Regions from separate parts of the Kitasatospora sp. NPDC048298 genome, predicted to be linked through region 2. Evidence: riboswitches for the same ligand, from Rfam matches in the RefSeq annotation. Region 2 holds a riboswitch; each other region holds the start of a gene.
What was found. Region 2 has a riboswitch for cyclic di-AMP ahead of ACGF0D_RS33390 (M23 family metallopeptidase). Riboswitches for the same ligand answer to the same signal wherever they lie in the genome.

Region 1: another riboswitch for cyclic di-AMP. It lies ahead of ACGF0D_RS10035 (transglycosylase family protein); the one in region 2 lies ahead of ACGF0D_RS33390 (M23 family metallopeptidase).
Region 3: another riboswitch for cyclic di-AMP. It lies ahead of ACGF0D_RS12280 (transglycosylase family protein); the one in region 2 lies ahead of ACGF0D_RS33390 (M23 family metallopeptidase).

The regions. Positions count from the first base shown of each region.
Region 1 covers NZ_JBICYZ010000009.1:4,664-14,918, forward strand. The annotation lists gene ACGF0D_RS10015 (exopolyphosphatase) at 119-1,060, opposite strand; partial or broken gene ACGF0D_RS10020 (DUF501 domain-containing protein) at 1,204-1,743, opposite strand; gene ACGF0D_RS10025 (septum formation initiator family protein) at 1,715-2,236, opposite strand; gene eno (phosphopyruvate hydratase) at 2,385-3,671, opposite strand; gene ACGF0D_RS10035 (transglycosylase family protein) at 4,012-4,917, opposite strand; cyclic di-AMP (ydaO/yuaA leader) riboswitch at 4,923-5,089, opposite strand; gene ACGF0D_RS10040 (cytochrome P450) at 5,310-6,662, opposite strand; gene ACGF0D_RS10045 (SDR family NAD(P)-dependent oxidoreductase) at 6,984-7,406, shown strand; gene ACGF0D_RS10050 (MazG family protein) at 7,411-8,439, opposite strand; gene ACGF0D_RS10055 (protein kinase) at 9,176-10,255, opposite strand, start outside.
Region 2 covers NZ_JBICYZ010000061.1:29,145-39,399, forward strand. The annotation lists gene ACGF0D_RS33375 (TetR/AcrR family transcriptional regulator) at 16-582, opposite strand; gene ACGF0D_RS33380 (alpha/beta fold hydrolase) at 710-1,537, opposite strand; gene ACGF0D_RS33385 (YiaA/YiaB family inner membrane protein) at 1,681-1,971, opposite strand; cyclic di-AMP (ydaO/yuaA leader) riboswitch at 2,167-2,325, shown strand; gene ACGF0D_RS33390 (M23 family metallopeptidase) at 2,338-3,186, shown strand; gene ACGF0D_RS33395 (hypothetical protein) at 3,247-4,122, opposite strand; gene ACGF0D_RS33400 (GNAT family N-acetyltransferase) at 4,165-4,752, shown strand; gene ACGF0D_RS33405 (sensor domain-containing protein) at 4,866-5,606, shown strand; gene ACGF0D_RS33410 (hypothetical protein) at 5,691-6,434, shown strand; gene ACGF0D_RS33415 (GNAT family N-acetyltransferase) at 6,471-6,926, shown strand; gene ACGF0D_RS33420 (hypothetical protein) at 6,923-7,825, opposite strand; gene ACGF0D_RS33425 (DUF397 domain-containing protein) at 8,019-8,279, opposite strand; gene ACGF0D_RS33430 (helix-turn-helix domain-containing protein) at 8,276-9,082, opposite strand; gene ACGF0D_RS33435 (hypothetical protein) at 9,235-10,255, opposite strand, start outside.
Region 3 covers NZ_JBICYZ010000011.1:159,951-170,205, forward strand. The annotation lists gene ACGF0D_RS12250 (extracellular solute-binding protein) at 1-376, shown strand, start outside; gene ACGF0D_RS12255 (carbohydrate ABC transporter permease) at 593-1,594, shown strand; gene ACGF0D_RS12260 (sugar ABC transporter permease) at 1,634-2,533, shown strand; gene ACGF0D_RS12265 (glycoside hydrolase family 13 protein) at 2,607-4,304, shown strand; gene ACGF0D_RS12270 (LacI family DNA-binding transcriptional regulator) at 4,330-5,349, shown strand; gene ACGF0D_RS12275 (hypothetical protein) at 5,447-5,647, opposite strand; gene ACGF0D_RS12280 (transglycosylase family protein) at 5,891-7,195, opposite strand; cyclic di-AMP (ydaO/yuaA leader) riboswitch at 7,182-7,343, opposite strand; gene ACGF0D_RS12285 (sirohydrochlorin chelatase) at 7,847-8,806, opposite strand; gene ACGF0D_RS12290 (DUF397 domain-containing protein) at 9,365-9,628, shown strand; partial or broken gene ACGF0D_RS12295 (ATP-binding protein) at 10,074-10,255, opposite strand, start outside.

The sequences.
Region 1 (10,255 bases), on a different contig from region 2:
AATGGCCCGATCGCCATGTGAAGAAATTCACGAACTTTCCCACCCGCGTGCGGGCGCGCCAGGGCCCCGGCCCCCCTTTCGGGGTGCCGGGGCCGTGACGGGTAGGCCCCGCACGGGGTCAGGAGGCGATACCGAAGGCGATCCCGTCGAGGATGTCGTGCTCGCTCACGACCACCTCGGCGGCGCCGGTGCGCTCCATGATCTCCAGCAGCTCCAGCGCCCCGGCCGCGATCACGTCCACCCGGCCCGGGTGCATCGACGGGATGGCCGCGCGCTCGGCGTGGGTGGCGGCCAGCAGCTCCCGGGCGATCCCGGCGACCCGCTCCCGGCTGATCCGGGAGTGGTGGATCGCCGCCGAGTCGTAGCCGGGCAGGCCCTGGGCGATCGCGGACACCGTGGTGACCGTCCCGGCCAGGCCCACCAGGGTGCCCGCGCCGGTCAGCGGGACGACCTCCTCGGCCCGGTCCAGCTCGGCGCGCACGTGCGCCCGGGCCGCCTCGACCTGCTCCTCGGAGGGCAGCTCGGCATCCCCGAAGTACCGCTCGGTGAGCCGCACGCAGCCGATGTTCACCGAGCGCGCGGCCTGCACGTCGTCCGTGCCGAGCACGAACTCGGTGGAACCGCCGCCGAGGTCGAAGACCAGGTACGGGCCGGGGAACTGACCGCCGGTCAGCTCCTTGGTGGCGCCCACGAAGGAGAGGTGCGCCTCCTCCTCGCCGCTCACCACCTCGGGCTCGACGCCCAGGATGTCGCGCACGCCCTTGACGTACTCGTCGCTGTTCTCGGCGTCCCGGGAGGCGCTGGTGGCGACGAAGCGGACCCGCTCGGGGCCGACGCCGAAGCCGGAGATGATCTCCTGGTACTCCCGGCAGGCCGCGAAGGTGCGGGCCAGCGCGTCCGGGTGCAGCCGGCCGGTCTGGTCCACGCCCTGACCCAGCCGGTTGACGATCATCCGGCGGTCGAGGTCGGTGATCTCCCCGGTGTCCGGGTCGAGGTCGGCGACCAGCAGGCGGATCGAGTTGGTGCCGCAGTCGATCGCGGCGACGCGGGTCGTGCTCACTCGGACTCCTGCTCCGCCGCGGCGTCGCCGGCGGCGGCCTCCTCGGCGGCGCGCTTCTTCGCGGCGCGCTCGGCGGTCAGCTGCTGCTTGGCGGCGATCACCGCGTCGTGGTCCTGCCCCTTGGCGCGGTTGCGGGCGACCCGCTCACCGGCGGCCTCGACCTCGGCCGGGGAGACGCACGGGCCCTTGGCCCACCAGTCCTCCAGCATGCCGATCGCCTCGTCGCCGAGCGGGTTGACGCCCTCGCCGGCCGCCAGCGAGTGGCCGACCAGCACGTGCAGGCACTTCACCCGGTCCGGCATGCCGCCGGCGCTCGGGAAGCCCTCCAGCACCTCGATCGCGTCACGCCGGGCGATGTAGTCCTCGTGCGCCTTCTGGTAGGCGGCGGCCAGCTCCGGGTCCTCGGCGAGCCGGGCGCTCTGGTCCTTCATCACGCCCTCCGCCTCCAGGGTGCCGATCAGCGAGGCGGCCTTGGGGCAGGTCAGGTAGTAGAGCGTCGGGAACGGCGTGCCGTCCGGCAGACGGGGGGCCGTCTCCACGACGTCGGGGTTGCCGCAGGGGCAGCGGTGCGCCACGCCGCGCAGGCCGCGCGGCACCCGGCCGAGCTGGGCGGCGATGGCCGCGACGTCGGCGTCGGAGACGGTGGGGTGGTTCTCAGTGGTCATGGGGGGAGGTGTCTCCAACGGGGGACGGTGGGAGGGGAAGGGGGGTGGCGGGGGCCGCCGCGGCGGTGTCGGCGGCGTCCACCGAGTCCCAGATGCTGGCGTACCAGGGTTTGGCGGCCATCGCCTGGCCGGTGGCGCTTCCGGGGGCCGCGTTCCGGGCGGACGCCGCACCGGCCGCGGACGAGGAGGGCTGGGCGGAACCCTGGCCGGCCGGGTCCACCGCGATGTACGGGGTCTCCCCCGGCACCGCGTAGTGCAGCCGGGCGCGGGCCTGCGCCTTGACGTACTCCGGGTCCTGCCAGCGGGCCCGCTCCCGGCGCAGCTGCTCGACCTGCTGGCGCGCGTGGTCGGCCTTCGCCCGCTGGGCGGAGATCTCGGCGCGCTGGGAGATGAACTGCCGCGTCGGGTAGGCGAGGATCGCCACCAGGGAGCAGAGCACCAGGACGAGGACGGTCGCCCGGCTCGTGAACCGGGGCCGGGCCGCCAAGCCCGGGATCCTCCAGCCAGCCATCTCCCGTATCCCCTCCTGGTCGCGACGGTGCCCCGCCGTCCACCCTACGGGGTGAACGGCGGGGCACCGGTCAGGCGTGCGCTACCGGGAGCACTCGGCCCCCGTGCCCGGAGCGCTCAGCCCCGGGCTCGCCGTACCGATCCGCTGGTCACTCGGCGGAGCGGAAGCGCGGGAAGGCGCCGCGGCCGGCGTACTCGGCGGCGTCGTCGAGGATCTCCTCGATGCGCAGCAGCTGGTTGTACTTGGCGACGCGCTCGGAGCGGGCCGGGGCACCGGTCTTGATCTGGCCGCAGTTGGTGGCGACGGCCAGGTCGGCGATGGTGACGTCCTCGGTCTCGCCGGAGCGGTGCGACATCATGCAGCGGTAGCCGTTGCGCTGGGCCAGCTCGACGGCGTCCAGGGTCTCGGTCAGCGAACCGATCTGGTTCACCTTCACCAGCAGCGCGTTGGCGGTGCCGGTCTCGATGCCGCGGGCCAGGCGGGCCGGGTTGGTGACGAACAGGTCGTCGCCGACCAGCTGGACCTTGTCGCCCAGCTTCTCGGTCATGGCCTTCCAGCCGTCCCAGTCCGACTCGTCCAGCGGGTCCTCGATGGAGACCAGCGGGTAGGCGGCGACCAGCTCGGCGTAGTACTCGATGAGCTCGGCGGCGGTGAGCTCCTTGCCCTCGAAGTGGTAGGCGCCGTCCTCGTAGAACTCGGAGGAGGCGACGTCCAGGGCCAGCGCGACGTCACGGCCGGGCACGTAGCCGGCCTTCTGGATGGCCTCGACGATGAGGTCCAGGGCCTCGCGGTTGGAGTCCAGGTTCGGGGCGAAGCCGCCCTCGTCGCCCAGACCGGTGGACAGGCCGCGCTCCTTCAGCACGCCCTTGAGCGTGTGGTAGACCTCGACGCCCCAGCGGACGGCCTCGGAGAAGGACTCCGCGCCGATCGGGGCGATCATGAACTCCTGGATGTCGACGTTGGAGTCGGCGTGCGACCCACCGTTGAGGATGTTCATCATCGGGACGGGCAGGACGTGCGCGTTCGGGCCGCCCAGGTAGCGGAACAGCGGCAGGTCGCTGGCCTCGGAGGCGGCGTGCGCGACGGCCAGCGAGACGCCCAGGATGGCGTTGGCGCCGAGCGAGGACTTGTCCGGGGTGGCGTCCAGGTCCAGCATGGCCTGGTCGATCAGGCGCTGCTCGGTGGCGTCGTAGCCGACCAGCTCCGGGCCGATCTGCTCGATGACGGCCAGGACGGCCTTCTCGACGCCCTTGCCGAAGTAGCGGTTCTTGTCGCCGTCGCGCAGCTCCAGCGCCTCGAAGGCACCGGTGGAGGCACCCGACGGGACGGCGGCACGACCCGTGCTGCCGTCGTCGAGGCCGACCTCGACCTCGACCGTGGGGTTGCCGCGCGAGTCGAGGATCTCACGGGCTACGACGACATCGATGGACGGCACGAGGCATCTCCTTGCGGAAGCAGGGTCCGGTCTGACGGTGGGTGCTGTCAGCAGGACGATTGCGGAGTCGTTACGACCAGAGCCTAACCGCCCGGGCTCCCGGGGCCACGTCCGCCTCGGTCCCGTCTCAGCGTGTGGCCCCACTACCCACCGGTAGTTCACCTGCTTGTCCCAGCTTGTCCCACCGGAGCGGGCGAATGCGGACGAAGGGGACCGGTAGGACCGGTCCCCTTCGGACGGCGGGCGGAGCGACACCGGCGTCGGGTCACGACGGGGGTGACGACGGCGTCGGGTGACGGCCGGGGTGACGACGGCGTCAGGTGACGGCCGGTGCGACGGCTCAGCCGAGGTGCAGCACCTGGCCGGGCATGATCAGGTTCGGGTCGCCGCCGACGGTGGCGTGGTTCTGGTCGTACAGCGCGTGCCAGCCGCCGGACACGCCCTGGGCGGCGGCGATGGTCGACAGGGTGTCCCCGGCGCGGACGGTGTAGTCGTGGCCGGCGGCCTGCGGGGCCTGCTGGGCGGCGAGCAGAGCGTACTGCGGCTGGGCGGCGGCCTGGCCGGCGTACTGCTGGTAGACGCTCTGGTGGCTGGTCCAGTACCAGGCGCCGTTGTTCTGGTACCAGAACACCTTGGCGTCGGCGTCCCAGCCGGCCTTGCCGGAGAAGCCCGGGGTCTGCGGCTGCGCCTGCTGCTGCGGGGCGGCCTGCTGGACCGGCTGCGCGGCGGGCTTCTGGACCGGCTTCTGGGCGGCGGGCTGCTGCGCGGCCGGCTTCTCGGCCGGCTTGGCGGCGGGCTTCGGGGTCTGCTGCTTGGGGGCGGACTGCGGCTTGGCGTCCGAGGAGGTGTCGACCACGGCCGCGGCGCCGCCCTTGGCCAGACCCGCCTTCTGGGAGCAGACCGGCCAGGCGCCCGGCCCCTGCGAGGCCAGCACCTTCTCGGCGACCGAGATCTGCTGGGCCTTGCTGGCCTGGTTGGCCTGCGACGCGTAGGCGGTGCCGCCGTACGCCTTCCAGGTGCTGGAGGTGAACTGGAGGCCGCCGTAGAAGCCGTTGCCGGTGTTGATGCCCCAGTTGCCGCCGCTCTCGCACTGGGCGACGGCGTCCCAGGTGGAGGCCGGGGCGGCGGAGGCGCCGGTGGCGGTGAGGAGCGGCATCGCGAGTCCGACGCCGGCCACACCGGCGACGGCGATGGCCTTCTCGGCCTGGGTGCGACGACGGTGACGGCCAGTTCCAACGAACAGCATGAAGAGGTCCCTCTCCGCACGCCTGCGAGGTGAGCTGTCGGGTTCGGACCGGGAGGTGGCCCGGCCGCCGTGCGCGGAAACGATTCCGCTCGGGCGGCTTCACCCCAAGCCGTGGGAGACGGCAACAAACCTGGTTCCCCCGCCCCTGCCCAGGGTCTGGTCGGTTTCCCGGGCGCGGCGGGCAGGATTCGGCGTTCCGCGCACGAGGTCCGCAGCTGCGAACTCCAGGGAGAGTAGACAGATCATCAGGACAATCACAAGCTCATATCGTCGACATCACACGACAATTACGGCCCGTGTTCGATCGCCTACCAACGGCGGTGTTATGTCCGGATTGATGGGTGTTCACACCCCCGTCGGCGGGCGATCGGCGACGTCCAGTCAGCGTGATCTCAGCAGGTCGGAGGCGTTTGAGAGGCCTGCGAAGGGGTGTACGGAGGGGTATGCGGAGAGCGGCCCTCCGGACTGAATTCCACCGGTAGTTCGCGCAGCCCACGCATGATCAGGCCACCGCGCCAGCGCAGGGCGTCCGGGCTTTCCGCGAGCCGCAGATCGGGCAGCCGGGAAAGCAGCGAGGCCAGCGCCGCACGCCCCTCCAACCGGGCGAGCGGAGCGCCGATGCAGTAGTGGATGCCGTGCCCGAAGCCCAGGTGGGGATTGTCCGCACGGGCCAGGTCCAGGGTGTTCTCGGCGGCGAACCGGGCCGGGTCGCGGTCCGCCGCGGCCAGCACCACCAGCACCGGGTCGCCGACCGGGATGTCCACCCCGCCGATGGTCAGCGGACGGGTCGCGAACCGCCAGGTCGCCAGCTCCACCGGCCCGTCGTAGCGCAGGAGTTCCTCGATCCCGGTCTCCAGCAGCGCGCTCTCCCCGCGCGCCACCGACTCCTGCAGCAGCCGGCGCTGCTCCGGGTTGCGCAGCAGCGCGTACGTGCCGTTGCCGATCAGGTTCACGGTCGTCTCGAAGCCCGCGAACAGGAGGATGAAGGCCATCGCCGCGGCCTCGTTCTCCGTCAGGTGCTCACCGTGGTCACTGGCCCGGATCAGACCGGAGATCAGGTCGTCCCCGAGGTCCGCGCGCTTGCGGTGGATCAGCTCCAGCAGGTACGCCCGCATCCGCTTCACCGCCCGCCCCACGCCGCCGCGCTGGCCGCCGCCTTGCCCCGGCTTCGTGTGTCGCAGCATCATCCCGGCCCAGTCGCGGAAGTCGTCCTGGTCCTCGGCCGGCACCCCGAGCATGTCGCAGATCGCGTAGATGGGGAGCGGGAAGGCGAACTCGTGGATCAGGTCCGCCGAGCCGCGCTGCGCGAAGCCGTCGATCAGCCGGTCGGTGAGCTGCTGCACCCGCGGCTCGAACTCGGCCACCCGGCGCGGCGTGAACGCCTTCGACACCAGGCGGCGCAGCCGGGTGTGGTCCGGCGGGTCGATGTTCAGCAGGTGGGTCATCAGGTCCGCCTGCCGCTCCCCCGGGATGCCCACCCGGCCGGTGCGGTGCGCCTGCTCGCTGTGGTGCGCCGGGTTCTTCGACAGCCGGCTGTCCGCGAGCGCCTGCCGGGCGTCGGCGTACCTGGTCACCAGCCAGGCCTCCACCCCGCTCGGCAGGGTGGTGCGGTGCACCGGGGCGTGCTCGCGCAGCCAGGCGTAGGCGGGGTACGGGTCGGAGGCGAACTCCCAGGTGAACAGCTGCGGGGCGGGGGCATCGGAGGACGCGGCGGCGGGCCGGGCGGGGTCGGGCTGAGCTGGCATGGACCGACCGTATCCGGTGCGACCGGCGCACCCGCCCTCCGGCGGGCCGCGCCCGTCGGGCGGCGCTCCGCGGCGGGGTCATGACCGGGTCACGGCCGGCTCACGGCCGGCTCATGGACAGGCCGTGGCCGGGCCGTTGACCGTCCGTGGACGGGTCGTGGACGGTCCGTGGACAGCTCTTGGCCGACTCTTGGCCGCGGGGCGGGCGTGAGCCTGGTCACCTGAGGGGTAATCCCTGTTGCGGAGGGTCAGGACGTGCCTACGATCCTCCGCAGTACGCGTGGGCGCCGGTGCGGTGTCGCCCACAGGGAGGAGCAGGCCATGCGGGTCAGCGGGTCAGTCGTCGTCATCGCGGTCCTCGACGGCGGGTCGGGCGCGGGCCTCGCCCGCCGGTTCTCCGCGGCCGGCGCCGCCGGAATGCTGATCGCCGACCAGTACGTCGGCGTCGCCGAGGACCTCGCCACCGAACTCGACCGGCCGGGCTGCCCCGTCGTCGGCGTCTGCGGCGACATCCGCCGCCCCAGCGACGTCGCCGCCCTCGTCGACACCGCCGAGAAGCACCTCGGGCCGATCGACCTGTTCGCCGTCGCCGGCCCGGGCGGCGAGCGGATCATCTCGCTGGCCGACCTGCCCGACCACCTCGACCTGGAGCGGCTCGCCGAACTCGTCCTCCTCGTCGGCGAGGCCATCGGCGAACTCGTCCCGCCGCAGCGGCGCCCGGAGCACACCGCCACGGCGGCCTGAGCTCCTACTCCCCGTCCGGCTCGAGACCCTCCGCCGCGCGCACCCCGTCCCGGTAACCGCGCGCGGCCGACCGCAGCGCCGCGTCCACGTCCACCCCCGCGTCATGGGCCCGCTGCACCACCGCGAGCAGCAGCCGGCCCGCCGAGTCGGCGGTCAGCTCGGCGGGCAGCTCGTACGGCTCGTCCGGCATCCCGGTGAACCCGGACCGGCGCACCCGGGACACCAGCTTCGCCGCGTACGCCAGCGCGGGCAGCCCGGACGGCACGCCGTCCAGCACCGACTCGCGGTCCGCCTTCTCCGCCGCCTTCAGCTGCTCCCAGTTCGCCTCCGCCTCGGTGGCGCCCTCGACCTCGACGTTCCCGAACACGTGCGGGTGCCGGTACATCAGCTTCTCGACGATGTCCCCGGCCACGTCGTCGACGGTGAACGGGTCGGTCGGGTGCTCCTCGGCGATCCGGGAGTGGAAGAACACCTGGAACAGGACGTCGCCCAGCTCCTCGCGCAGCGTCTGCCGCTCCCCGTCCTCGATCGCCTCGACCAGCTCGTACGCCTCCTCGACCAGGTACTTCACCAGGGTCTCGTGCGTCTGCTCGGCGTCCCAGGGGCAACCGCCCGGGGAGCGCAGCCGGTCCATCACCGTCACCAGGTCCAGCAGCCGCGACCCCGGCAGGTCGTACGAGCCGGGCAGCACCTCGATCTCGGGCACCTCGCCGGCCCGCTCCACCGCGAGCCGCGCCAACGCGTCGGTCAGCCCCGGGTCCCCGTCCGGGCCGCCCAGCCACACCGTCGGCCCGCCCCCGGCCGGCTGCCCGGTCAGCAGCCGCGCCAACGCGGGCGCCGACCCGGCCGGCACGACCTCCACGCCCACCCCGGCCTGCCGCACCGCCGCCACCTGCGGATGCCCCTCGTCCCCCACCAACACCCGCCCCGCCGACCGCAACGCCTCCCACGCCGGCCACGCCAGCAGCCCGGGAGCCACCCGGTGGGTGGTGGTCAGCAGGATCAACTTCGCGCCCGGAACATTCGTCGTCACACCCCGAACCTACCTCCGCCCCCAGCCACGCCCCCACCAGCGCAGAACGCCGAACCCGCCGACTTCCCACGCCCTCGCTCCCGCCCGGCCAGTCCCGCCGCGACACGAGAAGTCGGCCCGGCCGACTTCCCACTCCACTCCGCCCCGGGCCAACGCCTCGACCAGACCCGCGCCCGCACAGGAAGTCGAGCCCGCCGACTTCCCACTCCCAGGCGCCACCCCGCTCCTCCACAAGCCACCCGCACGAAAAGTCGGCCCGGCCGACTTCCTGATCCGGCACCCACCCCGCCCCAGGCCAACGCCTCAGCCAGACCCCCGCCCACACAGGAAGTCGAGCCCGCCGACCTCCCGCTCCCAGACGCCGTCCCGCTCCTCCACAAGCCACCCGCACGAAAAGTCGACCCGGCCGACTTCCTGATCCGAGATGGCGACGCCCTCCGTCGGGGCGGTGGAGAGCGGCTGTGGCACGGCGTTCGGCGAACGGGCCGGCAGGTGGCAGCGTCCCGGGATGCGTGGAGGCCCCAGGGGGCTGGAGCTGTTGATGGTGATCAGAAGAGGCGCGGGGCCAACGTCCCGAGGCCGGCACGGTGTGCCCGTGCCGAAGGCTCCGAACCGGCACGCACACGTCGTGCCAGCCGGAAGGGGCGCGGGGGCCAACGTCCCGGAGGGCGACGCGGAAGGCCACACCACCACGCCGGGGGCACCCGTGCCGGAGGTTCCGGGGCGGCGGGGTGGGTCAGCGGGGTGTCGGGGGCCAGGGGGTGGAGGTGGGGGTGAGGGTGGAGAGGGACTGGCGGAGGCGGCGGACGGTGGGGTGGTGGGGGCCGTCGCGGCGTTCGCGGTCGAGGAGGAGGGGGAGCAGCCACTGCCAGGCGTTCTGGGGGTCTCCGGTGGCGGCGAGGTGGAGGCCGATGCGTTCGCGGAGGTCGTAGCTGCGCTCGGGGTCGGTGTCGAGGCCGGATTCGAGGCGGGCGGTGTGGGCGGTGAGGAGGGCCTGGTACTCGGCGAGGGCTTCGGGTCCGTGGCCGAGCCGGTCGAGGCAGATCGCGGCGCGGTAGCGGTGGTCGAGGCCCTGGGGGCCGTGCGGGCCGCCGTCGGCGGTGGCGGCGAGGCGGCGGTATTCGGGGAGGGCCTGCTGGGGGTGGCCCTCGTGCAGGAGGGTGCGGGCGTAGATGGTGCGGATGGTGCGCACCAGGGGCGTGGCGTCGCCGAGTTCGGCCTCGGCCCGGGGCAGCAGGCGGGCGGCGAGGCCGAGCACCTCGGTGTGGCGGCCGGCGTCGACCAGGTCGGAGAGCCGGGCGCATTCGGCGCCGAGGTCCGGGCCCGCGGGGGCGGGGGGCGGTGTCGGCGGGGCGGGCGGCATGAGGAAGGGCCGCGGCTCGGAGCGGACGGTCGGCGCCGGGGTGGCCGCCGCGGCCGGCGGCTGTGGCTGGTGCGGGTACCGGAAGGGGCGGGCCGGGTCCGGCAGCGGGGTGTGGCGGGGCTGCGGGGTGCCGTCGGCCGGGGGCAGCAGCGGGAGCAGCCGCGTGTAGACGGTCCAGGCGTCGGCGGGGCGGTCGGCGGGCTGCTTGGCGAGCAGGTCGAGCACCAGTTGTTCCAACGGCTGCGGCACCTCGGGGCGCAACTGCCGTAGCGGGACGGGTGGTTCGTCGACGTGCCGGCGCAGGACGCCGAGCGCGGTGGGGGCCCGGAACGGCTCCTCGCCGGCGAGCATCTCGTGCAGCAGGCAGCCGAGCGCGTAGAGGTCGCTGCGCGGGTCGGTGGTGGCGGCGAGGGCCTGTTCGGGGGCCATGTAGGAGGGGCTGCCGACGGGCAC
Region 2 (10,255 bases):
GCCGGCGCCGGTCCGCTACGCGGGCCAGGCGCGCAGGCCGGTGGTGAGGGTGGCGATGAGGCGGTCCTGGGTGGTGGTGAGGTCCTCGGCGAGCTGGAAGGCGCCGGCGGTGGTGAGCGAGGCGAAGCCGTGGGCGAGGGAGCGGACGGTGCGGGCGGCGTGGATCGCCTCGGAGCCGTCGAGGCCGTACTCCCGCAGGACGGCGACGATCACTCCGACCAGCCGGGCGGCCGCGCGGGCCAGGTCGTCGTCCGGCTGCGGGGCCTGGGGGAGGGCGTTGTAGCGGTGCGGGTGCTCGGTGGCGTACGCGTGGTAGGCGCGCAGCACGGCGGCGACGGCGTCGTCCCCGCTGCGTCCGACGGCCGCCTCGGCCAGCCGGTCGGCCAGTTCCCCGGTGACCCGGACGGCGATCAGCCGCCGCAGTTCGGCGAGGCCGCCGCTGACGTGCTTGTACAGCGAGGGGGTGGCGACCCCGGCCCGGGCGGCGACGGAGGCCAGGGTGAGGGCCTCGGCGCCCTGCTCGTCGATGAGGGCGAGGGCGTGGTCGACGACCTGGTCGGGGGTCAGTCCTACGCGGGGCATGGGCTCGGGCTCTCCGTACGGGTCGAAGTCGGGTGACGTCGGGCGCTGCCGGACGCTGCCGGGCGGGTGCCGGTGACGTCGGCGGGTCGGGCAGGGTCGGACGGGATCGGGCAGGGCTGGGCGGCGTTCAGCCGAGCTCGGCGAGGAACGGCAGCAGGGCGTCCGCGGTGGCCGCCGGGTTGTCGGCCATCGGGTAGTGCCCGGACCCCTCGATCATCGCCTTCCGCCCGCCGAGCGCGGCGGCCTGCCGGTCGGCGACGAGCTCCGGCTTCGGGAAGTCGGGGTCCTTGTCGCCCATGACCACCAGCGCCGGGCACCGCACCGCGGCCGTCCAGCCGACCGGCGCCGAGTCGCCGTGGACGTACCCGCGGGTGGCGGTCTTCCGTCCCGGGGTGCGCAGCGCGGCGACCAGCCCGTCCACGTACGCGTCGAAGTCGGCGGGCGTGGCGCCGGGGAAGGCCATCCGGCGCAGGTAGAAGCCCCAGGAGGCCGGCCAGTGGACGAGGGCGGTGCCCATCAGGGCCATGACGCCGCGCATCAGGGCGCCCGGCGGCGGGCTCTCGACGAAGGCGTCGATCAGGACGATCCCGGCGACCCGCTCGGGCGCGTCCCCGGCGGCCTTCACGACCGTCGCCCCGGTGTACGAGTTGCCGGCGAGGACGGCGCGCTCGATGCCGAGGTGGTCGAGCAGTGCGAGGACGTCGTCGGCGATGGCGGCCGGGCCGTAGTCGTCCCAGCTGATCGAGGATTCGCCGAAGCCCCGCAGGTCCATGGTGACGACCCGGTGGCCGGCGGCGACCAGCAGCGGGCGCAGGTGCCGGTACGCGGCCCGGCTGTCGAGCATGCCCGGGAGCAGGACGACGGGGGTGCCGTCGCCCTGCCGGGTGTCGTCGAAGGCGATCCGGCCGCCGGGAACGGTCAGGTACTGGGTGCTCGGGGTGATGGTGCCGTTCACGGGGTCCTCCTCGGGCCGCGGGTGCGGGGCATCGGCGGTACTGCCGATAGCCACAAAGCTAAGGCTAATAGCCTTAGCCGTCAAGCGGTCGGCGGGCCGGGGGAAACGGGCCGAGGGAAGGGGGCACGGTCGGACGGGTGCGGTCAGACCCCTTCCACCTTGAACGGGTCGTGCTCGCTGAGCAGCTTCTCCAGTCGGGCCTGGTCCACCCGGGTGACCATCTCGCTGGACTCCTGCCGGTCCCGGACCACCTTCGCCAGCGTGAACGCGGAGGTGACGGTGTAGAGGAGGCCGATCCCGAGGAAGGCCCGGGTCCACCCGCCGACCGGCAGGTAGGCGATCCCGGCGGCGAGGGCGATGCCCGACAGGGCGAAGGAGAGGATGGCCTGGATGTGGTACGCGGCCGTGGTGCGGGTCTGCATCGGTGCGCTCATGGCGTCAGGATGCGGCCGCCCGGCAGGGCCGCACATGAGTAGGGGTACTCAGATGGGGCCGTGCGTGGGGGGCCGTTCGTTGACGTCCGTTCACCTGCCATCGGGCGGCCCGAAACGGATGGCTTGGAATCAGAGCCTCCTAGGATTAACGTTTGATAACGCAGCGCGGTTGTCAACGCCGTACCCAGACGGCACCGTGCGCCGTCGCCTAATCCCGCCGACCCGCCCCCGGGCAGGTCAGGGAGCCGGGGAACCACGTTCCTTGGGGTGAATCGGCGGGGCTCCGGCCCGGCCGTAGGAGACCTTCCTGCTCCGAACCCGTCAGCTAACCCGGTAGGCGCGAAGGAAGGAAAGGAGCGCGCCTCCGTGGCGTCGACGCACACCCCGGCACACCCGGCCGGCCCCGCAGCCGGTACCCAGCTCCTCGACCACCCCGGCCCGGACGGCCCCGAGGCCTTCGGCCCGGAGGCGTTCGCCGCGGAGGCCGACACCAACCGCCACCGGATGCCGCGTCAGACCCGCGGGGCCTCCCCGCTGCTCGGCGTCACCGCCGTCGCCGCCACGCTGGGCGCCACCGGCTTCGCCTCGGCGACCCCGGCCGCAGCCCCCGCCGTCGAGGTCCCGGACGAGACCCCGGTCGCCCTCGCCGCCGACCCCGGCCTCGCGCTCGCCGCCCGCATCCAGCACCAGGCCGACAGCCAGCGCACCGCCGCCGAGGAGACCGCCCGGCTGCAGGCCGCCCAGGAGGCGGAGGCCAAGGCCGCCGCCAAGGAGGCGGAGGCCAAGCGCGCCGCCGAGGAGGCCGAGCGGGCCAAGGCCGCCGCCCTCACCCTCCCGGTGGACGACTACCGGCTCTCCGCCCACTACGGCCAGAGCGCCCGCTACTGGGCGAACCTGCACACCGGCCTGGACTTCGCCGCCGACACCGGCACCCCCGTCCACGCGCTCGGCCAGGGCACCATCACCTCGGCCGGCTGGGCCGGCTCGTACGGCTACCGGATCGTCGAGACCCTGCCCGACGGCACCGAGATCTGGTACTGCCACCTCTCCTCGATCACCAAGGGCTCCGGCAACGTCGCCGCCGGCCAGCAGATCGGCAAGGTCGGCGCGACCGGCAACGTCACCGGCCCCCACCTGCACATGGAGGTCCGCCCCGGTGGCGGCGCCCCGGTCGACCCGGAGCCCTGGCTCCAGCAGCGCGGCCTCAACCCCTGACACACGCGCACCGACGCACCCGCGGGAGGCCCCCGGGCCGGGGGCCTCCCGCGCCGCGTCTCACTCCTCGACGGGCAGCTGCGCCAGGTACGCGTCGATCTCCTCCGGGCCCGGCTCCGGCGCCAGCTCCGGGAACTCCGTCACCAGCAGCCGCGGCAGCCCCGGCACCGTCCAGTCGCCGAACAGGTCGAGCGCCGCGTCCACCGCCGCCTCCTCGAACCTCCCGAAGTCCCCGGTCAGCTCGTCCGGCATCGGCCGTCCCAGCGCGGTCAGCTGCGCCAGGTTGCGGTAGCTGCGCCGCATCAGGCCCTGCTCCAGCAGCCGACGCGCGCCGTCCGTGGCCATGCCCACCGAGAGCACCCGGGCCGGGCCCCAGCCCCGCTCGTCCGGCTCGTCCAGCCAGCCGGCCGACGCCAGCGCCTCGAACGCCGCCAGCCGCTCCTCCTCGGTGAACTCCCCGAAGCCGGCCAGCCACTCCCGCACCGCCTCCGGGTCCGTGACGTCCGCCCCGTGCGCGTGCAGCAGCAGCGCGTACAGCCGGGGCCAGGTCACCAGGTCGGCGCGGCGCAGCAGCCCGGTCGCGACCTCGCCCTGCCACTCGGCCTCCTCGTGCAGCCGCTCCTGGCGCTTGGCGTTCAGCCGGCGGGCCGCCCGCTGGTGGTCGACCAGCAGCCGGACGGCGTCGCCGTAGGCGAGCGGGTCCTCCTCGGGCGCGGGTTGGACGTACAGGTGGAGCCGCTCGTGGAGCAGGTGCTCCACCGCGTCGGAGGTCAGTTCGGGCCAGCCGTCGTGCATCCTGCCCTCGCCCAGCTCCAGCAGCGCCAGCACCGCGCGCAGCGGCCCCTCGGCCACCGGCGCGCGGCCCTGCTCGGCCGCCCAGGCGAGCAGGTCGGCGGCCTTGGTGCGCGGGGCGAGCCGCAGGTCTTCGTCGTTCATAGTCCGAACGGTAGCCGCCGGGCGGGGATAGGGTCGGCAGCCATGGTCCCCGTACGACTCACCGGCCCGCGACTGGCCGTCCGCGAGTACCACCACACCGAGGGCGACGTGGACGCGCTGCACGCGCTGTTCGGCGACCCGGAGGTCACCCGGTACCTGCCCTTCGGGCCGAGCGACCGGGAGGACTGCGCCGACCAGGTCGAGCTCTACCTGGAGGAGGCGATGGCCGAGGAGCGGGACACCTACCGGCTCGCCGTCACCAGGCTCGCCGACGCCGAGGAGCCGGACGACGCGATGCCGATCGGGCAGGCCTCGCTCACCCTCGAAGGGCACCGCGCCGGCTGGCTCGGGTGCGTGCTGGCCCGCGAGTCCTGGGGCCGCGGCTACGCGGGCGAGATCACCGACCTGCTCTGCGGCCTCGCCTTCGGTCTCCTGGACCTGCACCGGTTGGCCGCCCGGGTCGCGGTGGACAACGCGGCCTCCGTCAAGGTGCTCACCGGGCTGGGGTTCCGGCGGGAGGGGCGGTTGCGGCACGACGGGTTCAAGGACGGCGTCTGGTCCGACTCGTACGTCTACTCGCTGCTCGCCGACGAGTGGCCGGGCCCGGCCGTCCGGGCGGAGGGGGGTTAACCCCACCCCGGATCCGCCGGGCCTCCGGATCCCCGCCGGCCGGCGCGTCCACCAGACTGGACCTCGTCAGCGGGACGAACGACCGACAGTACGAGGGGCCGGGGGCCGGGAGCATGAGCAGCAGCCGCAGCATGGAGGACCGGGAGTGGGACGTCCTGGGCGGTCACGGTGACGACCAGCGCCCCGCCCGGGCCCGCCGGACCGCGCGGCGGCCGGCGCTGTGGCGGGCGCCGTTCTCCGCCTACTACTACCGCGAGGTCGGCTTCGCGCTCAGCGGCCTGCCGGTGGCGATCGCCGGGTTCGCCTCCTCGATCATCCTGTTCTGCCTCGGCCTCGGCACCTTCATCACCGTCATCGGCCTGCCCGTGCTGGGCGCCCTGACCGGCCTCGCCCGCGGCTTCGGCCGGCTGGAGCGGGCCCGGGTGCGCGGCATGCTGGCCCTGGACGTCCCCGGCCCGGAGCCGGTGCGCCAGGTCCGCCCGGGCGGCTGGGGCGCCGTCACCGCGCGGCTGGCGGACGGGGCCGGCTGGAAGGCCGTGCTGTACCAGGTGGTGATGTTCCCCTGGGCGCTGTTCAGCTTCGTGGTGACGCTGGTGTTCCTGGTGCTCGGCTGGGTCCTGACGCTCTACCCGCTGTACCACTGGGTCTTCCCGACCTACACCCCCTGGAACGGGTACCGGGTGTTCGACTTCACCGACGACGAGGGCATCCGGCACGTGTACGACGTCCAGGCGCCGTGGCAGATCGCCGGACTCGCGGTCCTCGGACTGGTGCTGGTCTTCCTCACCACCCAGCTGGTCCGCGGCCTGACCAACGTCAACCGGGCCGCCGCCCAGGGCCTGCTCGGCCGCTGACCGCCCGTTCTCCCACTTCGGCCCCACCTGCATCCGGACCGTACTCCGGATGCGGGCGGGGCCGCCGCGTGTTCGGATGGCCGGGTGGCCGCCGGCATCCCCCTCGTCCCCCCGGACGTCCTGGTCACCTCCCGTCCGCTGGACGAGTACTGCGCCCTGTTCGGCCTCACCCGGGCCCGGCTCGCCGCCCTGCCCGGGCCGCTGCTGGACTGCCCCGGCGGCGCGGCCGGCCTGGCCGCCGAGGCGCGCGAGCTGGGCTGCCGGGTGATCGCCGTCGACCCGGCGTACGCGCTGCCGCTGCCGGTGGTCGCGGACCGCGCCCTGGCGGCCCGGGCGGCGATGGCCGCCGCGATGGCCGCCCGCCCGCACCTCTACCCCTCGCCCCGCCCGTACCGGTCCGAGCGCTACCTGCGCAGCTGGGACCGCGCCCGCCGGCTGTTCGCCGCCGACTCGGCCGCCCACCCGCAGCGGTACGTGGCCGCCGAGCTGCCCCGGCTGCCCTTCGCGGACGGTGCCTTCGCTCTCACCCTGAGCGGATACCTGCTCTTCGCCTATCCCGAACGCTTCGGCCTGGAGCGGCAGCTGGCCGCGCTGGTGGAGCTGGTCCGGGTCACCGCCGTGGACGGCGAGGTCCGGGTCCAGCCACTGTGCGACGGGTACGGCCACCGCTGCGGCCACCTCGACCCGCTGCGGTACGCGCTCGGCGAGCACCGGATAGCCAGCGAGGTCCGCCGGCTGCCCGGCGCGGTGGACGGCCGCACCCATCGAGTCCTGGTGCTGCGGGCAGCCGACCGTCGTCGCCGGGCCGCGCTCCCCGTGAGCATGTAATAGTCAGTGTGGGGGTGCGCTCCTATACTCACCGGCATGAACGAGACCATGATCCGGCGCGCCGACGAGACCGACGCCGACCTGCTCACCGACCTGGTCCAGGCGTCCTCCGCCTACCACGGCCAGTACGCCCCGATGCTTGAGGGCTACCGGGTGACGCCCGAGTACATCGCCCGTCACGAGGTGTTCCTCGCAACCGATGAGGCCACCGGGCAGCTGCTCGGCTTCTACGGCCTGATCCGCGAACCGGCCGAACTGGACCTGATGTTCGTCGCCGACGAGGCCCAGGGGCGCGGCACCGGCCGCGAGTTGATCGCGCACATGCTGGAGCTGGCCCGCAGCGCCGGCATCGCCGAGGTGCGGGTCGTCTCCAACCCGCCCGCCGAGCAGTTCTACCTGCGGGTGGGCGCCGAACGCGTCGGCACCTTCCCGGCCGCCGGGCGGATCACCTGGGACCGCCCCGAACTGCGCTTCACCGTCCGGGTCGGTTAGGCGTACACGGGTGAGGGCGGGGCGCTGTTCCGCCTGAGTGCGTCTCTGGCCTGGGCGGCATGGCGGTGGACGGCGGCCGGGGGGAGCGTGCCGGGGCGGGGCGGCGGGGGTGCCGGGGTGCCTCGGCAGGCGCGGCAGAGGCCGCCGAGGAGGGCTTGGGGACGGCAGGGGGTGCGGCAGGCCGTGCACTCGGGGATGCGGGTGAGCTGTTGGGGCGGGTGGGGGCGTTCCGGAGGGAGCTTGTCGAGGAGGCGGCGGCGGGTGAAGGCAGCCGGGCTGTGGACGTCGGGCGGGAGGCCGTTGGTGAGGGCGACGGTGAAGAGAGCGGGCGTGGCGCCCCGGGCGAACCACTCGGCGGCGAGCGGTTCGAGGGCGGTGCAGTCGGCGGCGGAGAGGGCGAGACGGGGGTCGGCGAGGCCGAGGCCGGCGAGGGCGGCGTAGGCGGCCGAGGGGAGGGGCGTGTGGTTGCGGACGGCCGTTCGCTCGTCCGGGGGATCGGGGTCGGCGGGCGTTGACGTGCCGCCCGTGTCGCCGCTGCCGCCGGTGGCGAGGAAGCGGTTCCACCAGGCGTCGGAGCGGGGCGTGCGGGAGAAGTAGGTGTGGAACACCCAGCGGCAGTCCTTGGAGCTGAGGCGCTCGCGGACGCGGCGCAGGTGACCTGCGGTGGAGAGCCTGTTGAGGGCCGTGCGGCAGGCTGCCTGCCCGTAGTGGGGCTGGAGGACGGCGAGGGACTTGATGTCCATGGCGGCGCCGTCGGGGAGGTGGTCGATGAGCGAGGCGAGGTAGGCCTCGCGGACCGGGAGGTGGGCGAAGTCGCTCGCGGAGCGGGGGAGTTGCTCCGGCGCGGACTGCTTGCCGTACCCGGGGACGGCCATGGCGGTAGAGTTGTGGGCAGCCACAGGATCGATTCCTTAGAGTCCGTCGATCGTGCCGGTCAGACCCCCGTTCGGTGCTGCTAACACCGGCGGGGGTTGTTTCGTTGCTGCGCACGCTACATGGCCGAACTGCCCGTGGAAAAGTCGTGACGATAAGTCATATCTGCTGCTCGCAGGGGTGGTTGGAAGGTGGTTTACCCCACCGTTCCATTGAGGGTCACTCGGCCCGTGCGGCTTGAGCTTCGGCGGCGAACGAGACGAAGGCGGACCAGGCCTCGGGGGAGAAGGCGAGGGTCGGGCCGGCCTTGTCCTTGGAGTCGCGGACGTGGATGGTGGAAGGGCAGGCGGCGACCTCGACGCAGTCGCCGCCTTGCGAGTCGCTGTAGCTGGACTTCACCCAGGCGACAGCGACTTCGACGCAGTTGCCGCCCCCGGTCCCGCTGTAGCTGGACTTCACCCAGGTCAGGTTGGTGCTCATAGCTCCTCCGCCAACTTGCTGATGAAACGAGCTGACTCCTCAGGGCTGAGAGCCTGCCGCTGAATCATTGCATGGCGCTGCCACAGTCCATTGACCTTCTCCGGCTCGGAGTAGAGGAGGCCCATGGCCTGACCTTCCTCGTAGGCGAGGCGCTCGTGCTGGGGGGTCTCCAGCAGGACGAATGCGCCGTTGACTCCCGGGTGGAGTGCGGCGCCGGGCACGACCTGGATGTCGATGTGCCGGGGCTTGCCGACCTCAAGGAGGTGCTCCAGTTGCTTCTTGTGCTCGGCGCTGGTGCCGATCCGGCGCAGAAGGGCGAACTCGTCGATGAGGAAGTTGAACGACTTGATCTGGTTGCCGAGGATCTCCTGGCGGGCCAATCGGGCAACGAGCCGCGCCTCCAGGGTTTCGTCGTCCAGCGGCGGCCAGTGCACGTTCAGCAGGGAGCGGACAGTGGGCTCGGACTGAAGCAGACCGGGGATGAGCTGACTTTCGTAAGAGCTCAAGACGGCAGCCTCGCGCTCGTGCTCCATGAAGTCCTGCGAGTAGGGCAGAAACTTCTCCGGGACCATGAATGCGGCTGCCGCGACCAGCATCCCGTTCGCGTCACACAACTCATCAGCAGCTTGGAGCAGTTGAAGTGTCGGCTTTCGCCGCCCCGCTTCCATCGACCGCACGCTCTCGATGTCGTAGTGGGAGGCCCCGGCCAACTGTTCCCGTGTCACGCCCGCCCGTTGGCGAGAACGCTTGACCTGATCGCCGCCGTACTTCCAAGCCATCGGGTACTGCTTCGGCGTGCTCACGGCTCCGCGCCCCCTCCTGCCCTGGTCGCAGGGCGGTCAAGCTCTCGCTGCAACTGCGCTGTTGCTCCCGAGGCTATGCCTGCCTGTCGGCGCTTGATGAGTGAAATGGCCGAACTCAGCCCTTCAGAGTGAAGCGGACCGTCCGCATCTCCCTAGGAGTTGCCCCCGGCGTCCGGCTGCACCGGCACTCCCGCCGCCGGCTGCTCCGGCAGGACGGCCGCCGCCGGGAGCCGGGAGAGGATCTTCTCCGCCAGCCAGCTGCGGTCCGACCCGTACGGAATGCCCCGCGGGTCGACCAGCTGCCGCGCCACCGCGTCCCGCAGCCGCTGTGCCCCGTCGGCGGGCAGCCGGTACAGCAGCCCCCGGGCGGCCAGCAGCGCGTGGTACTGCTCGAAGTCGGAGCGCGGGTGCTCGATCGCGTCCAGCACGCTCGACAGGTCCGCCAGCGCCGGATCGCCCTGCATCAGCGCGAGCGCCTGGATCCGCCGGCCCTCGGAGCCGTCCGTGAAGAGGGCCCGCACCTGTTCGGCGGTCAGCGCCGAGCGCCGAGCGGTCGAGCGGACCTCCGCCACCACGCCCTCCGGCCCGGCCGGCGCGCCGGAGGAGGGCGGCAGCTGCCCGGCCAGCGCGGCCGGGCGCTCCGCGGTGCCGCCCAGCAGCCCGAGCTGCTGCATCGCGCGGACCCGGAGGTCGTCCGCGCCCACCTTGTCGCCGTGCCGGTCGCGGTCCTGCCCGGCGAGGAAGAGGTCCAGCGCCTGGTCGGTCTCGGTCAGCGCCTGCGGCAGCGCCAGCCGGGTCACCAGCCAGCCGGCCAGGAAGCCGAAGACCAGGAAGTACAGCACCAGCGCCGCCGCGAACGGCACCGCCGCCTCGCCCCCGCCGAGCACGGGCGCCAGCGCCGTACCGAGGTCGTGCAGCCGTTCGCCGAGCGAGCCGAGCTGGGTCAGCCCGACGCCCAGCAGCACCTTGGTCAGCCAGTCCGAGACCTGCTCCAGATTGGTGTTCGGCGCGTACGAGCCCGGCGGGTCGTCGGAGCCGGCGCCGCCGCGCACCCGGGGCACCCCGAACAGGAAGCCCAGCCCGCCGCCCAGCACCACCGAGGCCCCGACCACCACCAGCCCGCCGCCGAGCGCCTGCCAGACGTGCTCCCGGCCGAGCGCGAACAGCAGCAGC
Region 3 (10,255 bases), on a different contig from region 2:
CAAGGGCGGCGCCCCGACTGGTGGCCACAACATCTCCGTCTACGCGGGCGCCGACAAGGCCCACAAGGCCGCCGCGGAGAAGTTCGCCGCCTTCATGACCTCGGCCGAGAGCCAGGCGTTCATCGCGCAGAAGAACGCCACCCTGCCGACCCGCTCCGACGCCTTCACCGCCGACGTCAAGGCCGACCCGGGCATCGCCGGCTTCCAGGCCGTGCTGAGCAGCGCCAAGCCGCGCCCCGAACTGCCCGAGTACAGCTCGCTGCTGGCCTCGCTGAACACCAACCTGGGCAAGGTCGTCCAGGGCACGAACACCCAGGACGCGCTGAACACCGTCGCCACCGACTACGCCAAGCTCCTGCCGGGCTTCGCCAAGTAGTCCCTGTGCCCGGCCTGCCGGTCGACGGGTGACGGTGGACGGGTGACGGCGGACGCGGGGCGGCGAACGAACAACAGAGAACAGATTTCATCATCTGTCAGTTGTCATCTGTTCGCTGCCCGCCGTCCGCTGCCTCCCGCCACCGCCACCCGCCGCCCCTCCGGCGAGCCGGGCCGTCGGCTCTCCCCCGAGAATCCCCCCGAGAAGGTGCAAACGATGTCAGTCGCCGTGCAGGGCGCCACCGACAAGGGCAGCCGGGAGCGCGAGCAGCGTCCGGGCCTGCTGGAACGCGTGAAGCGCTCCTACTCCAAGCACTGGTACGCCTACGCGATGATCGCGCCGGTCGTGCTGGTGCTCGGCGTGCTGGTGCTCTACCCGCTCGCCGAGGGCATCTGGCTCACCCTCACCGACGCCAACAGCCTCAACGTGGCCCGCAAGATCGGCGTCAACGAGATCCCGGCGAGCTACGAGTTCGTCGGCTTCCACAACTACGCCGACATCCTGTGGGGCCCCGGCTCGTACGACCGCTTCTGGTCGCACTTCGTCTGGACCATCGCCTGGACGGCCGTCTGCGTCTTCCTGCACTACACCCTCGGCCTCGGCCTCGCGCTGCTGCTCAACCAGAAGATGCGCGGTCGCGCCGCCTACCGGATGCTGCTCATCCTGCCCTGGGCCGTACCGACCTTCGTGACCGTCTTCTCCTGGCGCCTGATGCTCGCCGACGGCGGCGTCGTCAACGGGATCCTCTCCTTCCTGCACCTGCCCGAGCCGGGCTGGCTCACCGATCCGTGGGCGCAGAAGGCGGCCGCGATCATGGTGAACACCTGGGCCGGCGTGCCGTTCATGATGATCTCGCTGCTCGGCGGTCTCCAGTCGATCCCGGCCGAGCTGTACGAGGCCGCCGAGATGGACGGCGCCACCGCCTGGCAGCGCTTCCGGTACGTCACCCTGCCCGGGCTTCGCTCCGTCTCCTCCACGGTCGTGCTGCTCGGCGTGATCTGGACGTTCAACCAGTTCAACGTGATCTTCCTGCTGTTCGGCACCGGCGCCCCCGACGCCCAGCTGCTGGTCACCTGGGCGTACCGGCTCGGCTTCGGCCAGATCCCCCGGGACTACGCGCAGTCCGCCGCCTACGGCGTGATCCTGCTGTCCATCCTGATCGTCTTCACCGCCTTCTACCGGCGCTGGCTCGCTCGCAACGAGCAGGCCAACGGCTGAGGCCCCGGACCCAGTTGACCCACGAAGGCAGGTAACCCGATGAGCACCACCACCGAAGTCCCGGCCCGCGCGGCGGCCCCGGCCGCCCGGCCCGCCAAGGTCCGCCGCCGCGGCGAGCGCAGCCCGCTGGCCCGGGCACTGTCCCACGGCACCCTGATCCTGGCCGGCCTGATCGCGCTGTTCCCGGTCGCGTGGATCCTGTTCGTCTCGCTCGGCCCGGACAAGACCGACTACCTCCACCCCGGCCAGATCTTCGACAAGCTGACGCTGTCGAACTACCAGCACGTGCTGTCCGACACCGACTTCTTCACCTGGTTCGGCAACGCCCTGCTGGTCTCCGGCATCACCACCGTGTTCGGCGTGATGCTCGCCGCCACCACCGGCTACGCCGTGTCCCGGATGAAGTTCCCCGGACACAAGCCGCTGATGTGGTCGCTGCTGGTCACCCAGATGTTCCCGATCGCCGTGCTGATCGTGCCGATGTACACGATGCTCTCCGAACTCGGCCTGCTGGACAGCTACACCGGCCTGATCCTGGTCTACTCGACCACCACCGTGCCGTACTGCGCCTGGCTGCTGAAGGGCTACTTCGACACCATCCCGGTCGAGATCGACGAGGCCGGCCGGGTCGACGGGCTCAGCCCCTTCGGCACCTTCTGGCGGCTGGTGCTGCCGCTCGCCCGCCCGGGCCTGGCGGTGGCGGCCTTCTACTCCTTCCTCACCTACTGGGCCGAGGTGCCGTTCGCCTCCACGTTCATGCTCAGCTCCGACAAGTACACGTTGGCCGTGGGCCTCCAGACCTTCGTCAGCGAGCACGACGCCCAGTGGAACCTGATGGCCGCGACCGCCGTGCTGATCGCGATCCCGTCCGCGGCCTTCTTCTACCTGGTGCAGCGCCACCTGGTCACCGGACTGACCGCCGGTGCCTCCAAGTCGTAGCGCGCCGCCGCGTCGTCACGCGCCTCCACATCCCAGCGCCTTCCGCTCCTCTAGTCCCCAAGGGATACCGTCCATGACCCAGAACCTGGCCGACACCTCCCGGCCTGCCGCCGACACCGCTCACGAGGCGAACGTCAGCGCGTCCAGAGGCTGGTGGCGGGACGCGGTCATCTACCAGGTGTACCCGCGCAGCTTCGCCGACTCCAACGGCGACGGCATGGGCGACCTGCCCGGCATCCGCAGCCGCCTGCCCTACCTGCGCGACCTCGGGGTGGACGCGGTCTGGCTCTCGCCGTTCTACGCCTCGCCGCAGGCGGACGCCGGCTACGACGTCGCCGACTACCGCGCGGTGGACCCGATGTTCGGCACCCTGCTGGACGCCGACGCCCTCATCCGGGACGCCCACGACCTGGGCCTGCGGATCATCGTCGACCTCGTCCCCAACCACTCCTCGGACCAGCACGAGTGGTTCCAGCGCGCGCTGCGCGAGGGCCCCGGCTCCCCGCTGCGCGAGCGCTACCACTTCCGCCCCGGCAAGGGCGAGCAGGGCGAACTGCCGCCCAACGACTGGGAGTCCATCTTCGGCGGCCCGGCCTGGACCCGCACCGAGAACCCGGACGGCACCCCCGGCGACTGGTACCTGCACCTGTTCGCCCCGGAGCAGCCCGACTTCAACTGGGAGAACCCGGCCGTCGCCGACGAGTTCCGCTCGATCCTGCGGTTCTGGCTCGACATGGGCGTGGACGGCTTCCGCATCGACGTCGCCCACGGCCTGGTCAAGGCCCCCGGCCTGCCCGACCTCGGCGGCTCCGACCAGCTCAAGCTGCTCGGCAACGACGTCATGCCGTTCTTCGACCAGGACGGTGTGCACGAGATCTACCGCAGCTGGCGCGGGATCCTCGACGAGTACCCGGGCCAGCGGATCGGCGTCGCCGAGGCCTGGACCCCGACCGTCCAGCGCACCGCCAACTACGTCCGCCCGGACGAACTGCACCAGGCCTTCAACTTCCAGTACCTGGGCACCGACTGGGACGCCACCGCGCTGCGCGAGGTGATCGACCTCTCGCTCGACTCGATGCGCCCGGTCGACGCCCCCACCACCTGGGTACTGTCCAACCACGACGTCACCCGGCACGCCACCCGGTTCGCCAACGAGCCCGGCCTCGGCACCCAGATCCGCACCCCCGGCGACCGCGAACTCGGCCTGCGCCGCGCCCGCGCCGCCACCCTGCTGATGCTCGCGCTGCCCGGCTCGGCGTACGTCTACCAGGGCGAGGAGCTCGGCCTGCCGGACGTCACCGACCTGCCCGACGAGGTCCGCCAGGACCCGTCGTTCTTCCGCCAGGCCGGCCAGGACGGCTACCGCGACGGCTGCCGCGTCCCGATCCCGTGGTCCGGCACCGAGGCCCCGTACGGCTTCGGCCCGGTGGCCGGCGGACCGTCCTGGCTGCCGCAGCCGGCCGAGTGGGCCGGGCTGAGCGTCGAGGCGCAGACCGGCGACCCGACCTCCACCCTGGAGCTCTACCGCAGCGCGCTGGCCGTCCGCCGGGCCCAGCCCGACCTCGGCGCCGGCACCGGGGTCGAGTGGCTGGAGAGCCCCGAGGGCACCCTGGCGTTCCGCCGCGGCGCCTTCGTCTGCACCGTGAACACCACCGGGGAGCCGGTGCGGATCGCGGCCCCGGGCACGCTGCTGCTCGCCTCGGCCGACCTCGTGGTGGACGGCGGCGAGACGGTGCTCGCACCGGACAGCACCGGCTGGTGGGCGGTCTGACGTGGTTGGAATAGGCTCTGGGACCGTGACTACGGCGCGACTCTCAGACATCGCGGCGCAGGCGGGGGTCAGCGAAGCCACCGTCTCCCGCGTGCTCAACGGCAAGGCGAACGTTTCCGCCGCCACCCGGCAGACCGTTCTGGCGGCGCTGGACGTGCTCGGGTACGAGCGGCCGACCCGCCTGCGCCAGCGCAGCGCCGGGCTGATCGGTCTGATCACGCCGGAGCTGAGCAACCCGATCTTCCCGGCGCTGGCCCAGGTGATCGAGCAGGTGCTCAGCCGGCACGGCTACACCCCGGTGCTGTGCACCCAGACGCCGGGCGGGTCCACCGAGGACGAACTGGTGGACATGCTGGTGGACCGGGGAGTGGCGGGCATCGTCTTCGTCTCCGGGCTGCACGCCGACTCCACCGCCGACCACGACCGCTACGCCCGGCTGGCCGGGCGCGGGGTGCCGTTCGTGCTGATCAACGGCTACAGCGAGAAGATCGACGCGCCGTTCATCTCGCCGGACGACCGGGCCGCGATGTGGATGGCTGTCCAGCACCTGGCCGAACTCGGGCACGAGCGGATCGGGTTGGCCGTCGGGCAGCGCCGGTACGTGCCGGTGCTGCGCAAGATCGAGGGCTTCACGGCGGCGATGCGCGAGGTGCTCGGGCACAGCGCGGAATCGGCCGAGAACCTCGTCCACCACACGCTGTTCAGCGTGGAGGGCGGGCACGCGGCGGCCGGCGCGCTGCTCGACAAGGGCTGCACGGCGATCGTCTGCGGGAGCGACATGATGGCGCTCGGGGCGATCCGGGCGGTGCGCCAGCGCGGGCTGTCGGTGCCGCAGGACGTGTCGGTGGTCGGGTTCGACGACTCGCCGCTGATCGCCTTCACGGAGCCGCCGCTGACCACGATCCGCCAGCCGGTCGAGGCGATGGCCACGGCGGCGGTGGACGCGCTGCTGGAGGAGGTCGGCGGAAACGCCGCCCAGCGGGGCGAGTTCATGTTCCAGCCGGAGCTGGTGATGCGCGGGTCCACGGGGGCCTGCGCGCGCTGAATCCCGGCGGCCGCGGCCGACGCGCGGGCCCCGGAGGGCGGTTGCCCTCCGGGGCCCTTCGGCGTGCGCGCGGCCGGTCGTGGCGGCCGTCGGGTGGTCAGCCCTCCTGGGTGGTCGGCCGGTCGGCGGTCAGACGGTGCCCGTCGGCCGCGTCGCCGGTCCGGGTCTCGGTGCGGCGGCCGCGGGCCAGGTAGTCGCGCAGGACCAGTTCGACGGCGTCCTGGGGGTTCTTGGTGCCGGAGAGCATCATCACGTCGATCGCGAGGTTCGCGTCGAGGGTGACGGTGACCTGGGCCATGTGGACTCCTCCTCGGGTGTCCTCGGGTGCAGAGCAGCAGCATGCCCGTTGGAGCGGGGATCCACCACGGGGATACGGCCGGAGGTACGCCGGAACCCCCGGGGGGAGCGACCAGACTCTCCCCGGGGGCGTGGGTGGTCAGCGTTCGGGCGACAGCTGACAGATGATGAAATCTGTTACCTGTTACCTGTTACCTGTTACCTGTCAGCTGAAGCCCGTCGGCTGTCCGACTGCGCGCCGTACTCAGACCCGGCCGGCGAAGTCCGGGGCCCAGTTGGCGATGCTCTGCTCGCGGACGCCCGAGCTCGGGTTGGCGGCCTCGACGTACTTGCCGTTGCCGACGTAGATCGCGACGTGGTAGACGCCGGAGTCCTTGCCGTTGTTGGACCAGAACAGCAGGTCGCCCGGCTGGAGGCTGTCCAGCGAGACGTGGGTGCTGGCGGCGGCCTGGTCCGCGGCGACGCGCGGGACGGAGACGCCCGCAGCGCGCAGCGCGGCCTGGGTCAGGCCGGAGCAGTCCCAGCCGCCGTTGCCGGTGCCGCCGTAGACGTACGCCTGACCGACCTTCGACTCGGCGAAGGCGACCGCGGCGGCCATGCTGCCGGTGGCGGCCGGAGCCTGGGTCTGGGCCTGCGGCGCGGGCTTGGTGGCCGGCTTGGCGGCCGGGGCCGGGGTCTGCGCGGTCGGCTGGGCGTTCACGGCACCGCCGTTCGCGGACTGGCCGGACTTCTGGGAGCGGTCCGACCCGGTGGAGTCCGAGCCGTTCGCACCGCCGAAGGACAGCTGCTGGCCCGGGTAGATGGTGTCCGGGCCCTCGGTCAGGGTGCCGCGGTTGAGCTCGTACAGCCGCTGCCAGCCGCCCTGCACGTTGTGCTGGTCGGCGATCGAGGACAGCCAGTCGCCCTCGACCACGGTGTAGTCGCCGTCCTGGGCCTGCTGCTGACGCTTCTGGACCCAGTCGCCGCGGTTGCCGGAGGCGATGGAGCCCGCGGTGGCCTGCGCGCCGTCCTGGGCGGGCGCGGCGGGCTTCGTGGCGGGGGCCTGGGGCTTCGCGGCCGGAGCGGCCGGCTTGGCGCTCTGGACGGGCGCGGCGGGCTTGGAAGCGGTCGAGCCCGTGGTCGAGCCCGCCGAGGTGTCGACGGCGGCCGGGGTGCCGCCCTTGGTCAGGCCGGCCTTGACGGAGCAGACGGGCCAGGCACCCGGGCCCTGCGAGGCGAGGACCTTCTCGGCGATCGCGATCTGCTGGTCCTTGGTGGCCAGGTCGGCGCGCGCCGCGTAGGCGGTGCCGCCGAAGGCGGACCAGGTGCTGGAGGTGAACTGGAGGCCGCCGTAGAAGCCGTTGCCGGTGTTGATGCTCCAGTTGCCGCCGCTCTCGCACTGGGCGACCTTGTCCCAGGTGGCGACGGAGGCGGCCGAGGCGGTGCCCGAGGTGAGGCAGGGGACGGTGAGGCCGACGCCCGCGACGCCGAGGGCGGCGATCACGCGGCGGGTGCGGCTGGGCAGGCTGGTGCCGTTGGTGGGCAGCATGAAGACGGAGTCCTCTCCCACGCCTGCGAGGTGAGCTGTCGGATTCGGGCTGGAGTTGCCCGGCCGCGCTGGTGGGCGCGGCTTCACCCCTAGCCCTGGACCGTTCCGGAGACCGGTCCGGGGCGACTTACCTGTGGGTCCCCCGCTCCTGCCGTGGTGCGTTTTCGCGCTGCCAGGACATCCGACGGCAGGACTCGGCGTCGCGGATGAACCGGGTTCGTGTGGTCACGAACGGGGAGCACGTTAATCAGACTCAAGTTCAAACTGCAAACCACTGTGATGTGCATCACGGTTTAGTGGGAACTGCCAAAATTGCTGCCACCCATGATCGCAAATGATCGTTTTCGGGCAATGTCGTTGCTGAAGTCGACAACTGGCTCCACCTCAGGGCTGACGTGACGGCGCGTCGAGTCGCGGAGTCGGCGCACCCTGACGGTGGGGGAGTGGTCGCGATTCGAATGCCTGGCCCCGCGCTCCCTATTCCCTTTCAAATACCGCCAGAACGGACATTCCGCGCCATTGTCGTCCGCATCCCGGCGGGAGGGTGGCACGGGAGGGGCGACCCGGGAGTGACGACGCTCGGGCGGTGGGAGTGGGAGGGGTAAAGCGAAGGGCCCGGAACGCAAGCCGTTCCGGGCCCTTCCGAGCGCGCTGAGCGGCGCGCGGAGTCGACTACTGCCCGGCGGGCGCCTCGGCGGCCGCGTGGGCGCCGCGAGCACCCTCCACGACGCCCTCGGCCTCGGCGGCGGCCGCCGCCTCCGCCTCGGCCCGCGCCAGGTCCTCCGGGGACGGCGTGGGCAGCGCGGCCAGGTACGTGGAGGCGATCAGCTGGCCGACCGACGGGTACGACCCCAGCGGCGCGGCCGACGGGCAGCCGGTCTCCTCGGCGGCGGTGGCGAGCAGCTCGGAGTCCGCCTCCGGGCCGATCACCAGCGGGGCCAGCGCCGGGCGCTGCGAGCCGGTCTCCCTGAGGTGGTTGACGGCCGCGGCCACCGAGCCGGGCACGTCGAGCGCGGCGGCGACGACCGGCACGGCCAGTCGGGCGGCCAGCAGCACGCCGGTGATGCCGGCCGCCGCGGCGGCGTCCTCGCCGCCGACGGTGGTCAGCACCACGCCGTCCGCGGCGGTCGCGATGGCGAACAGCCGGGCGCGGTCGGCCCGGGCCAGCCCGGCCTCGGACAGCCGGACGTGCACGGCCTCGGCCAGCAGCGGGTGCGGGCCCAGCGGGTCGGTGACGGGCGCGCCGTACTCGGCGGCGAGCGCGTGAAGCTCGGTCAGGAAGGTGTGCGGGCCGGGCACCAGCGGCACCAGGACGGGCATCGGCAGCCCGGCCTCGGCGGCCAGGGTCAGCAGCTCGGCCACGGTGCGGTCCTCGCCGTCCGCGCCCTCGGTGCCGTCACCCGGGAGGTAGCCGACCGCGGTCTGGACGCCGTTCTGCTCGGTGCGGACGATCGAGAGCAGCTCCTCGACGACCGAGCGGGACTCGGGCCCGGCGGTCGCGGGCACGGCGAGCACCAGGGCCGGGGCGCCGGCCGGGATCTCGGGGCGCTCGGGACGACGGTGGCGCCCCCGCGCACGGGAGCCTGGAGTGCGGACGGGCAGTGGCGCGCCCGGGATGGCTGCGGTGCTCATGCCGGAGATCGTAGGACATCTGCCCGTCAGGCTTGCAGTCGGCTGCCGTGCGGGATTCACGTGAGCGCCGTGCGGACCCGGTGCGTCCTCGGCGTCGGTCCGGGCGCTTTGCCTACAATCCGGACATTCTTCGCCCAATCCCCGCATGGTCGCCCGTGATTGTCTCGACGTGATCCGAGGGGCGGGCGTTGCACCCGGGGCGCGTGAGATGTCTCACAGCATGAGGGTGGTTTGACTGAGGGTCACGGGCATGCGACTCCCGGCATTCGAAGATCAACATTCGGCGGGGAGGTGCTCACGGCCGGTTATCGCAAACTCGGCGATTCCATCGGCTATGTCCGTTTACGTACCGTCAGGAGAAGGGTCCGTGAAGAGTTCGCGCCTGCGGATAAAAGGCCTCGTGCACCTGCAATGTCTCGTGCTGATGCACGTGCACTGCAGCTATCATCGCGTCAAGTGAGGCGTTGTGCCGGACCGGTACGGGGCCGGTCCGTTCGTTTCGGCGGTGCCGGGGGCGCCGCGCTGGACGACAACTCCGGAGCTCTTCGGGAGACTTCTATGCACGACTCGCAGGACACGCACGGTTCGTACGACACCTACAACGGGATGGCCGCCGCCGATCTCCAGGGGGTGGTCTGGCAAAAGAGCCTGCACAGCAACTCCCAGGGCAACTGCGTCGAGTTCGCGGCCCTGCCGGGCGGCGACGTGGCGATGCGCAACTCGCGCTTCCCGGACGGACCGGCCCTCATCTACACCCGGGCCGAGATCGCCGCCCTGCTGCTGGGGGCGAAGGACGGGGAGTTCGACCACCTGGCGGTCTGACCGGCCGCCGTGCTCCACCATCGGGGGGCCGTCGTGGGTGCCGACACCACGACGGCCTTTGTCTTTTCCTTGCTCCGGACGACCCCTTCTCCGGGCGACCCCTTCTTCGGACGACCTCCGCTACGGAGGCCTCGTCCGGCGGCGTCCCAAGGAGCCGTGCGGCCGTCCCGCCGCCCTGGGCCGCTCGCGGGCCGACGGCACCGGAAGGTCTCGGCGGGGCCTGGTGGAAGGGCCCGGAGTGTGGTCCTCCCGGGGCTTCCCGCGACCGGCCACACGCCGTCAGGCGCAGGGTCCGTCCCGGGTGCACGGGTCCGTCCCGCCTGCGCGGCCCGTCCTAGGCCGAGCGCCGATGCCGTCCGCCGACCTCGACGGGCCCGTCGAGCGGTGAGCGGCCGCCGAGCCCGGGGTGTCCGTCCAGCGGGCAGCCGCCGACCGTCTCCGCCTCGAACATCGCCCAGACCACCTTGCCGCTGCCCAGCGGGTGCCAGCCCCAGGAGCGGCTGAACGACTCCACCAGGTGCAGCCCGCGGCCCGACTCGGCGACGAAGTCGGCCTCCCGGGCGACCGGGCCGATGCTGCTCGGATCGCTCACCGCGCAGACCACCTGGGGTGCGCGGTGCACGAGGC